2 regions of the Micromonospora sp. DT53 genome follow, and region 1 is predicted to be linked to the other one. Evidence: riboswitches for the same ligand, from Rfam matches in the RefSeq annotation. Region 1 holds a riboswitch; the other holds the start of a gene.
What was found. A riboswitch is a leader RNA that binds a small molecule or an ion and turns the genes downstream of it on or off. The one in region 1 is predicted to bind thiamine pyrophosphate.

Region 1 (4,407 bases):
GGCGACCGGCTCGATGCTGATCATCGGTCGTCGTCCGAGGCGCGTCGGAGGGTCACGGTGCGGTCGGCGAGCGCGGCGACGAAGTCCGCGTCGTGGGTGACCGTGACCACGCCGTGCCCGGCGTCGCGCAGGTCGGCGAAGAGGTCGACCAGCTCCCGCCAGGTCCGCCGGTCCTGGCCGAAGGTGGGTTCGTCGCAGATCAGCAGACGTGGCGCGGTGGCCAGGGCGGTCGCGACGCTCAGTCGCCGCGCCTCACCACCGGAGAGGGTGTACGGGTTGGCGGCGGCGAGCCGGGTCAGCCGCAGCCGGTCCAGTAGCCCGGCCACTGTCTCCTTGACGGCCGCCTCGGGTTGACCGGTGCGGCGCGGGCCGAGCGCCAGCTCGTCGAAGACGGTGCTGGTGACGAACTGGTGCTCCGGGTCCTGGAAGACCGATCCGATCCGTCGGGCCAGCGCGGGCGCCCGCCACCGGTGCGGGGGAGTGCGCCTGTCCGCGCCGGCCAACTCGGTGGACGCGGTGACCCGTCCGCTGCCCGGCCGGAGCAGACCGCCGAGCAGCAACGCCAGGGTGGACTTGCCGGCGCCGTTCGGTCCGCGTACGGCGAGTGCTTCACCGGCGCGTACCGCCAGGTCGGTGGAGCCCAGGCGGGGCGGCAGGCCGAGCCGGTCGGCGGTGAGCAACAGCTGCCCGGGCCCGGCGGTGGCCGCCCGGGGCGCGATGGGGTGACCGGGCACCCAGACCCCCTCGGCGGCCAGGGCGGCACCGTGGGCGGCGAAGACCGCCTCGGGTGTGCCGTCCGCGCGGACGCCGCCACCCGGTTCCAGGACTACCACCCGGTCGACCAGCGGCAGTGCTTCGGCGACCCGGTGTTCGACCAGGATCAGGGTGGTGTCGGCGTCCAGCGCGCCGGCCACCGCGTGCCGGACCAGGTCGGCCCCGGCCGGGTCGAGGTTGGCGGTCGGCTCGTCGAGCAGCAGCAGGGCGGGGCGCAGGGCCAGCGCGCCGGCCAGGGCGAGGCGTTGCTGTTCACCGCCGGAGAGCGCCGCGGTGTGGCGGTCCCGGGGGTACGGGAAGCCGACCCGGTGCAGCGCCTCGTCCACTCGGGGCCAGATCTCGTCGGCCGGTACTCCCCGGTTCTCCAGCCCGAACGCGACGTCGTCGCCGCAGCGCGCCATCACCAGTTGGGTCTCCGGGTCCTGGAAGACGATGCCGACCCGTTCCCGCCCCTTGCGCGGGTCGAGCCCGTCGATCTCGACGGTGCCCTCCTGCTCGCCGGAGTCCTCGGGGAGCAGCCCGGCCAGCGCGCTGAGCAGGGTGCTCTTCCCAGCCCCCGAGGGCCCGAGAAGCAAAACCCGCTCCCCAGCCTCAACCCGCAGATCAACCCCGCGCACGGCCCAGGCGCGCCGCCCAGCATGCCGCCACCCAAATCCCCGCAGCAGTACCCCGCCCACCAACCCACCCCTCCCAGGCTCCCGCTCCACCTTGTTGATCAAGAGGTTTGCGTCAGAAAATCGGCTTCCGTTGACGCAAACCTCTTGATCAACGTGATCGAGGAGGGGTCAGATCAGGGCTCGGTTTCGGCCTGCGGGGAAGCGATCCAGGACGCCGGTGTTGGCCAGGGCCTTCGTCAGCAACCAGCCGCCCAGGCCGGCGATCACGGTGGCGCTGACGATGGTGAGCAGCGCGTACGGGATGCGGTAGTCGGTCAGCTCGTAGTCGACGTTCCAGACGAAGAAGTCGAACAGCGCGGCGCTGAGGCCGGTCAGCGCGCCGGCGAACACCGCGGTCGGCAGCCGGAACGACCGGTACTGGAAGGCGGCGAAGGCCAACTCGGCGCCGATGCCCTGCACGATGCCCTGCGGGATCACCGTGCCGGCCCACTGGCTGCCCAGCAGCGCTGACAGGACTGCGGCCACGGTCTCGCAGTAGAGCGCGGCGCCGGGCTTGCGGATGACCAGCCCACCGATCACCGCCGGCATCAGCCAGACGCCGTAGAGCAGCGTCTGCGCCGGCGGGAAGAAGGCGAACGCACCCTCGGTGGCGCTCCACACCAGGCCCCAGGCCCAGAAGATGACGCCGAAGGCGACCGCGATCACCGAGGCGACCACGATGTCGATGGTGCGCCAACGGTTGGTGGTGTTGTCCATGGTTTGCTCCCAGTTCAAGTGAAGAGAACCAGGAGAAGACGCACGCCGCGTCCGGTGGCACCGGACTGCGGCGCGGCTGGAGGTCGACCGAACTCCCTGCGCTGGCATTACCCAGATCAGGTTCGAGGGTCTGCGGGCGTGCCCGCACTCTCAGCGCTGTGCGCTCCCCTGTCGGATATGAAGTTGTCTCGCTGACGCTAACACCGACCACTGTCGCGGGCCCAGCAGGGCATCCTCCTGACCTGCGGGAGCGACCGGGCCGCCGCCCTCTGGGTACGCTTCCGATCATGCGGGTTGACGCGCGAGGCCTCACGTTCGAGGTGACCGTCGGCGGTCCACCGGGCGGCGCACCCGTCCTGCTGCTGCACGGTTTCCCCCAGCACAGCGGCGAGTGGGACGACGTGGCGTCGATGCTGCACACGGGTGGGCTACGCACGTACGCGCTGGACCAGCGCGGTTACTCGCCCGGCGCCCGGCCCACTGCGGTGGCCGACTACCGGGTCCCCGAACTCGTCAGCGACGTGGTGGCCGTGCTCGACGCGCTCGGGCTGGACGCCGTCCACCTGGTCGGGCACGACTGGGGCGCGATAGTGGCCTGGGCGGTCGCCGCCCGGCACCCCGAGCGGGTCCGCACGCTGACCGCGGTGTCCGTGCCGCATCCGTCGGCAATGGCGCACGCCCTGGCCAACGACGGCCGACAGAAGCTCCGCTCGTCGTACATTGCGCTGTTCCGCAAGCCGGGCAAGGCGGAGAAGGTGCTGCTGGCGTGGCACGCCACCGCGCTACGGATGCTGCTCGGCGGGGCGGGCGACACGTCCCGGGTGAACAGGTACGCCGACCCGATGCGCGAGCCGGCGGCGCTCACGGCCGCGCTGAACTGGTACCGCGCGATGTCCCGCGCCGACCTGGCCGGCGTCGGCCCGGTCGCGGTGCCCACCACATACGTCTGGAGTGACCGGGACATCGCCATCGGCCGGACCGCCGCCGAGGCGTGCGCGGCGAACGTCACAGGGGACTACCGCTTCGTGCGGCTGCCCGGGGTGAGTCACTGGATCCCGGACGCCGCGCCGGCCCCGCTCGCCGAGGCGATCCTGGCCCGAGTCGGCGGGACGGCCTGAGCCGTGCGGGTCAACGAGGGGAAGCCGTGGTGACGACCGACGTCAGCGGGCCGGGCAGCCGTCGCTCGATTGCCGCGCAGCTGCGCGTGCTGGGCGTACGCCCCGGCGCGACGCTGCTGGTACACGCCGCGCTGCGCCCGCTGGGCTTCGTCAGTGGCGGCCCGCACGCGGTGGTCCTCGCCCTGCGCGACGCCCTCGGCCCGGACGGCACGATCGTCGTGCCCACCCACACGCCCGACAACAGCGACCCCGCGCAGTGGCGCCGGCCGCCGGTGCCGGCGGACTGGTGGCCGCTGATCCGCTCGGAGATGCCGGGCTTCGACCCGGCGGTCACACCGAGCCGGTTCATGGGTGCGCTCGCCGAGACGGTCCGCGGCTGGCCCGGTGCGCTGCGCAGCTCCCACCCGCACGTGTCGTTCGCCGCGCTCGGCCCGGCCGCCGAGCAGGTGGTCGCCGGGCACACCCTGGCGGACATGCTCGGCGAGGGCTCCCCGCTGGCCCGGCTCTACGACCTGGACGCCGACGTGTTGCTGCTCGGCGTGGACCACTCGGTGAGCACCTCGCTGCACCTGGCCGAGTATCGCTGCCCCGGCTCGCCCCGGGAGCGGCTCGGTGCCGCCGTGCGTACCGGCGACGGTGGCCGGGAGTGGGCGTGGTGGCAGGACGTACGGCTCGACGCGGACGACTTCGCCGCGTTGGGCGAAGACCTGGAGGCCACCGGGGCGGTACGCACCGGACCGGTCGGCACCGGGACCGGCAGGTTGATGCGCCAGCGGGCGGCTGTCGACTTCGCGGTTCGCTGGCTGGCCCGCAATCGAACGACGGAGGACGTATGACGGTGAGTGCCGAGGACTACCTGGCCGTGGTGACCGAGACGATCGGCCGGGTGGCCGCCAGTCAGCGGGAGGCGGTGGGGCGAGCGGCCGACCTGATCGCCGAGGCCGTTCGCGCCGACGGCGTGGTGCACGCGTTCGGCACCGGGCACTCGGAGGCCCTCGCGATGGAGATCGCCGGACGGGCGGGCGGTCTGGTGCCGACCAACCGGATCGCGCTACGCGACCTGGTGCTGCTCGGCGGCGAACCGGCCGACCGGCTCGGTCCGCTGCTGGAACGCGACCCGGCCGTCGCGCACCGCCTGTACG
Region 2 (4,407 bases), on a different contig from region 1:
CATCACCGCGGCGCAGCCAACGTCGGCGAGGCGGCGGGCGAGCACCGGGTCGTCGCTGGTGTACGGCAGCACGGTGAAGCCGTCGGCGACCAACTCCTCGGCGGCGCGGAGCAGCTCCACCCCGTCGGGCAGGAGGGTCCGCTCGTCACCGATCACCTCCAGCTTGACCCAGGCGGTGTCGAACGCGTCCCGGGCCAGCCGGGCCACCTTCACCGCCTCGGTCGCGGTGTGGCAGCCGGCGGTGTTCGGCAGCAGGCGTACGCCGCACCGGTCCAGCAGCTCCAGCAGCCCGCCGGCTGAGCCCGGGGCCGTGCCCACCCGGCGCAGCGCCAGGGTGACCATCTCGGTGCCGGACGCCCGGATCGCCTGCTCCAACACGTGCAGGTTCGCGGCGCCGCCGGTGCCGAGGATCAGCCGTGAGGTGAAGGTCTCCCCACCCAGCTCGAACGACACGCCGCTCACCCGCCCTGGGCCGCGGTGAGCACCTCGACCCGGTCGCCGTCGCGCAGCACGCGGGCCGGCCAGCCGGTCCGGGGCACCACCTCACCGTTGACCGCGACCGCCACCCCACGTGGGTGCGGCACGATGTCGCGGACCAGGTCCGCCACGGACGCGCCAGCGGCGACGCTGCGCCCGGACCCGTTCACCGTCAACTCCACAGGTCCCCCTCCATCGTCGGTTCAGGTCCGCCCGACGCGGGGCCGCCGAAGCGGTCGGCCCGGAAGGGCGTGAGCAGCGGATCGGGTACGCCGCCGAGCACCAGGTCGGCGATCAGGTCGGCGGTGATCGGGGTGAGCACGATGCCGTGCCGGTGGTGCCCGGTGGCGGCCAGGACGTCCGGTCGGTCGGGCAGCGGCCCGAGGATCGGCGCGTTGTCCGGGGTGCCCGGGCGCAGCCCGGCGATCGCCTCGACCAGGTCGTACTCGGCCAGTTCGGGTAGCAGGTCGACCCCGGCGCGCAGCAGTCGCTGGACCGCGCCGGCGGTGACAGTGGTGTCGGAGCGCTCCTCGACGGTCGCGCCGAGCACGACCTCACCGTCGGTGCGGGGCACCAGGTAGACGTGCTCGCCGTCGGCGTACCCCCGGATCACGTGCCGGAAGCCCGGCGCGACGCCGTCGGGCGCGCGGAGTCGGAGGATCTGGCCCTTCACCGGCCGCACCGGCAGGCCGGTGAGCGCGGCAGCCCCGCAGCCGGCGGCGACCACGGTGACCTTGGCGTCCACATCGGACAGGTTTCGGACCGGCTGTGGCACGAGCACCGCGCCGGCTCGCTGCGCGGCCGCGCGCAGCGCCGGCACCAGCAGCCGGGGGTCGACCTGGTGGTCGGTGGGCGCGAGGGCGCCGCCACGCACCCGTGGGGCCAGCGCCGGTTCGCGGTCGCGCAGCTCGCTGGGGCGCAGCGGCGTCACCGGCAAACCCAACCCCTGCTGGTACGCCCACAGGCGACGCGCCTCGGCCAGGTCGTCGCCGGTGAGCCCGACCATCAGGGTGCCCTCGGTCCGGTAGCCGATCTCGACTCCGGTGGTCTCGGTCAGCTCGGCGGCGAACGTCGGCCAGCGGGCGGCGGACGCCAGCAGCAACCCGGTCAGCTCCCGTTCACCGAAGTACGCCTCGGCGACCGGGGAGAGCATGCCGGCGGCCACCGCCGACGCCCCCGAGCCGGGTACCGGATCGTGCACCACCACCCGGAGCCCTCGCGCGGCGCAACGCCACGCGATCGCCAGCCCGATCGGCCCCGCCCCCACCACTGCCACGTCCGGCCGGACCCGGTCGCTCGACGGCGGTGACGGGGACCGGCCGGTCAGCACGTCAGGGCCTCGATCAGCTCGGCGGTGGCCCGTGCCGGGTCGGCGGCGGCGGAGACGGCGCCGACCACCGCCACCCCGTACGCCCCGGCGGCCCGCAGCGCCGGCACCCGGGCGGCGGTCACTCCGCCGATCGCGATGACCGGGACGTCGACGGCGTCGACGACGGCGCGTACCCCGGCGGGCCCGATGGGATCCGGCAGGCCGGTCTTGGTGCTTGTGGTGTGGCACGGCCCGACGCCGAGGTAGCTGGCTCCCGCCGTGACGGCCTCGCTCGCGGTACCCGGGGCGCGGGCGGTGGCGCCCAGCACGCCGGTGGGGCCGAGCACCCGGCGGGCGGCGGCGACCGGCAGGTCGTCTGCGCCGACGTGCCCACCGGCGGCGCCCACCGCCAACGCCACGTGCAACCGGTCGTTGACCAGGCAGGTCGCCCCGTACGACACGCAGAGCGCCAGCACCCGCCGGGTCAGTTCGTACGCCTCGCGGTCGGTGGCGGAGTCCTCGACCCGGACCTGCACCACCAGCTCGGCGTGGGCCACGGTGAGGGCGGCGCGAACCACGGCGAGTGGGTCGCGACCGGGTCGGGTGTCGGTGATGAGATGCAATCGCCCCAGGGACGGCACGGCAACGCTCCTCCCTGCGCCGGCATTACCCGGATCAGGTTCGACGGTCGGGGGCTGTCAGCCCCCCTCTCAGCCCGGTACACCGGGCTCCCGTGGGTTACTTGCGTGTCACCGTACGACAGATCCGCCGGCCTGCCAAGGCGCGGGGGTCGGCGGCGGCCGGCGACCGGGCCACGCCAAAACGACCGAGATCCAATGGGGCACTTCATGCGGTCCTGTTCGGAATGTCGCCCCCCGTTGCAGAACCGTTACCCGTCCGCATCTTGCCCGACATCGAGCCAGCCGAATTAATTTGTTCAGCGATTCGACAAAATGTCGGTGGAGGCACCTTGGCAGGGTGTGACCACCGGCTCCATCAGGGACGGCCTTCGGCGAGCCGACTCCCGCGATCTCTGTCACTACGACACAGGAGGCGGCGTGTCCCGTTCTCGTCGTGCCCGTTTACCCATCACCGCAACCCTGATCTCCCTGGCCATGGCCTCGACCACCCTGTTCGGCGCGCCTGCCCAGGCGGCCGCCCAGGTCCCCCCACGGGATGCGAAAGCCGCAGCCCCGGTCAGCCAGGTGGCGCCGAAGGCGCCAAAGGCCGCAGCCGATCCCTTCTCCGTCCTCGTCTTCTCCAAGACCGCCGGCTTCCGGCACGACTCCATCCCCACCGGCATCGCCGCCATCCAGCAGCTCGGCGTGGCCAACGGATTCACCGTGGACAACTCCGAGGACGGCGCCGCATTCAACGACGCCAACCTGGCGAAGTACAAGGCGGTGATCTGGCTCTCCACCACCGGTGACGTGCTCAACGCCGACCAGCAGGCGGCGTTCGAGCGCTACGTGAAGGCCGGCGGCGGTTACGTCGGCATCCACGCCGCGTCGGACACCGAGTACAGCTGGGCCTGGTACGGCGACCTGGTCGGCGCGTACTTCGCCAACCACCCGCAGAACCAGCAGGCCACGGTCAAGGTGGAGGACCACGCCCACCCGTCCACCGCCGGTTTGCCGGACCGCTGGTCCCGGTTCGACGAGTGGTACAACTACCAGACCAACCCCCGGCCGGACGTCCACGTGCTGGCCAGCCTGGACGAGAAGAGCTACACCCCCGGCGCCGGCGCGATGGGTGCGGACCACCCGGTCTCCTGGTGTCAGGACTACGACGGTGGCCGATCCTGGTACACGGGCCTGGGGCACACCCGGGAGTCGTACGCCGAGCCCGAGTTCCTCTCCCACCTGCTCGGCGGCATCCGCACCGCGGCAGGTGTCGAGAACGCCGACTGCGGCGCCTCGAAGACCTCGAACTTCGAGAAGGTCACGCTGGACAGCAACACCAGCAACCCGATGGAGTTGGACATCGCCCCCGACGGGCGGGTGTTCTACATCGAGCGCGACGGTCGCGTGCAGATCGTGAAGCCGGACACCGGCAACACCGTCACCGCCGTCGACCTGGACGTCTTCACCGGTAACGAGGACGGCCTCATCGGCATCCGGCTCGACCCGGACTTCGCCACAAACAACTGGGTGTACCTGTACTACGCCCCGAACGACGGGGTCACCCGCAACCTGCTGTCCCGTTTCACGGTCACCGGCGACACCATCAACCTCGCCAGCGAGAAGCAGGTGCTGCGGGTCGACACCCAACGCAACACCTGCTGCCACGCCGGCGGCAGCATGACCTTCGACGGCGACGGCAATCTCTACCTGGCCACCGGTGACAACACCAACCCGTTCGAGTCGAACTCGTACTCGCCGCTGGACGAGCGGGCGGGCCGCCAGGACTACGACTCGCAGCGCACCTCCGCGAACACGAACGACCTGCGCGGCAAGGTGATCCGGATCCACCCGGAGGACGACGGGACGTACACCGTTCCGTCGGGCAACCTCTTTGCTCCGGGCACCGAGAAGACCCGTCCCGAGATCTACGCGATGGGCTTCCGTAACCCGTTCCGGATCGGCACCGACCCGAAGACCAACACGCTGTACGTCGGCGAC

Region 2: another riboswitch for thiamine pyrophosphate. It lies ahead of thiE (thiamine phosphate synthase); the one in region 1 lies ahead of ACLQ3B_RS00460 (ECF transporter S component).

The regions. Positions count from the first base shown of each region.
Region 1 covers NZ_JBNCKM010000001.1:90,658-95,064, forward strand. The annotation lists gene ACLQ3B_RS00450 (energy-coupling factor transporter transmembrane component T family protein) at 1-24, opposite strand, end outside; gene ACLQ3B_RS00455 (ABC transporter ATP-binding protein) at 21-1,451, opposite strand; gene ACLQ3B_RS00460 (ECF transporter S component) at 1,560-2,147, opposite strand; TPP riboswitch at 2,223-2,327, opposite strand; gene ACLQ3B_RS00465 (alpha/beta fold hydrolase) at 2,435-3,265, shown strand; gene ACLQ3B_RS00470 (aminoglycoside N(3)-acetyltransferase) at 3,292-4,101, shown strand; gene ACLQ3B_RS00475 (sugar isomerase domain-containing protein) at 4,098-4,407, shown strand, end outside.
Region 2 covers NZ_JBNCKM010000004.1:540,787-545,193, reverse strand. The annotation lists gene ACLQ3B_RS16810 (thiazole synthase) at 1-462, opposite strand, end outside; gene thiS (sulfur carrier protein ThiS) at 459-659, opposite strand; gene thiO (glycine oxidase ThiO) at 650-1,804, opposite strand; gene thiE (thiamine phosphate synthase) at 1,801-2,427, opposite strand; TPP riboswitch at 2,422-2,531, opposite strand; gene ACLQ3B_RS16790 (ThuA domain-containing protein) at 2,902-4,407, shown strand, end outside.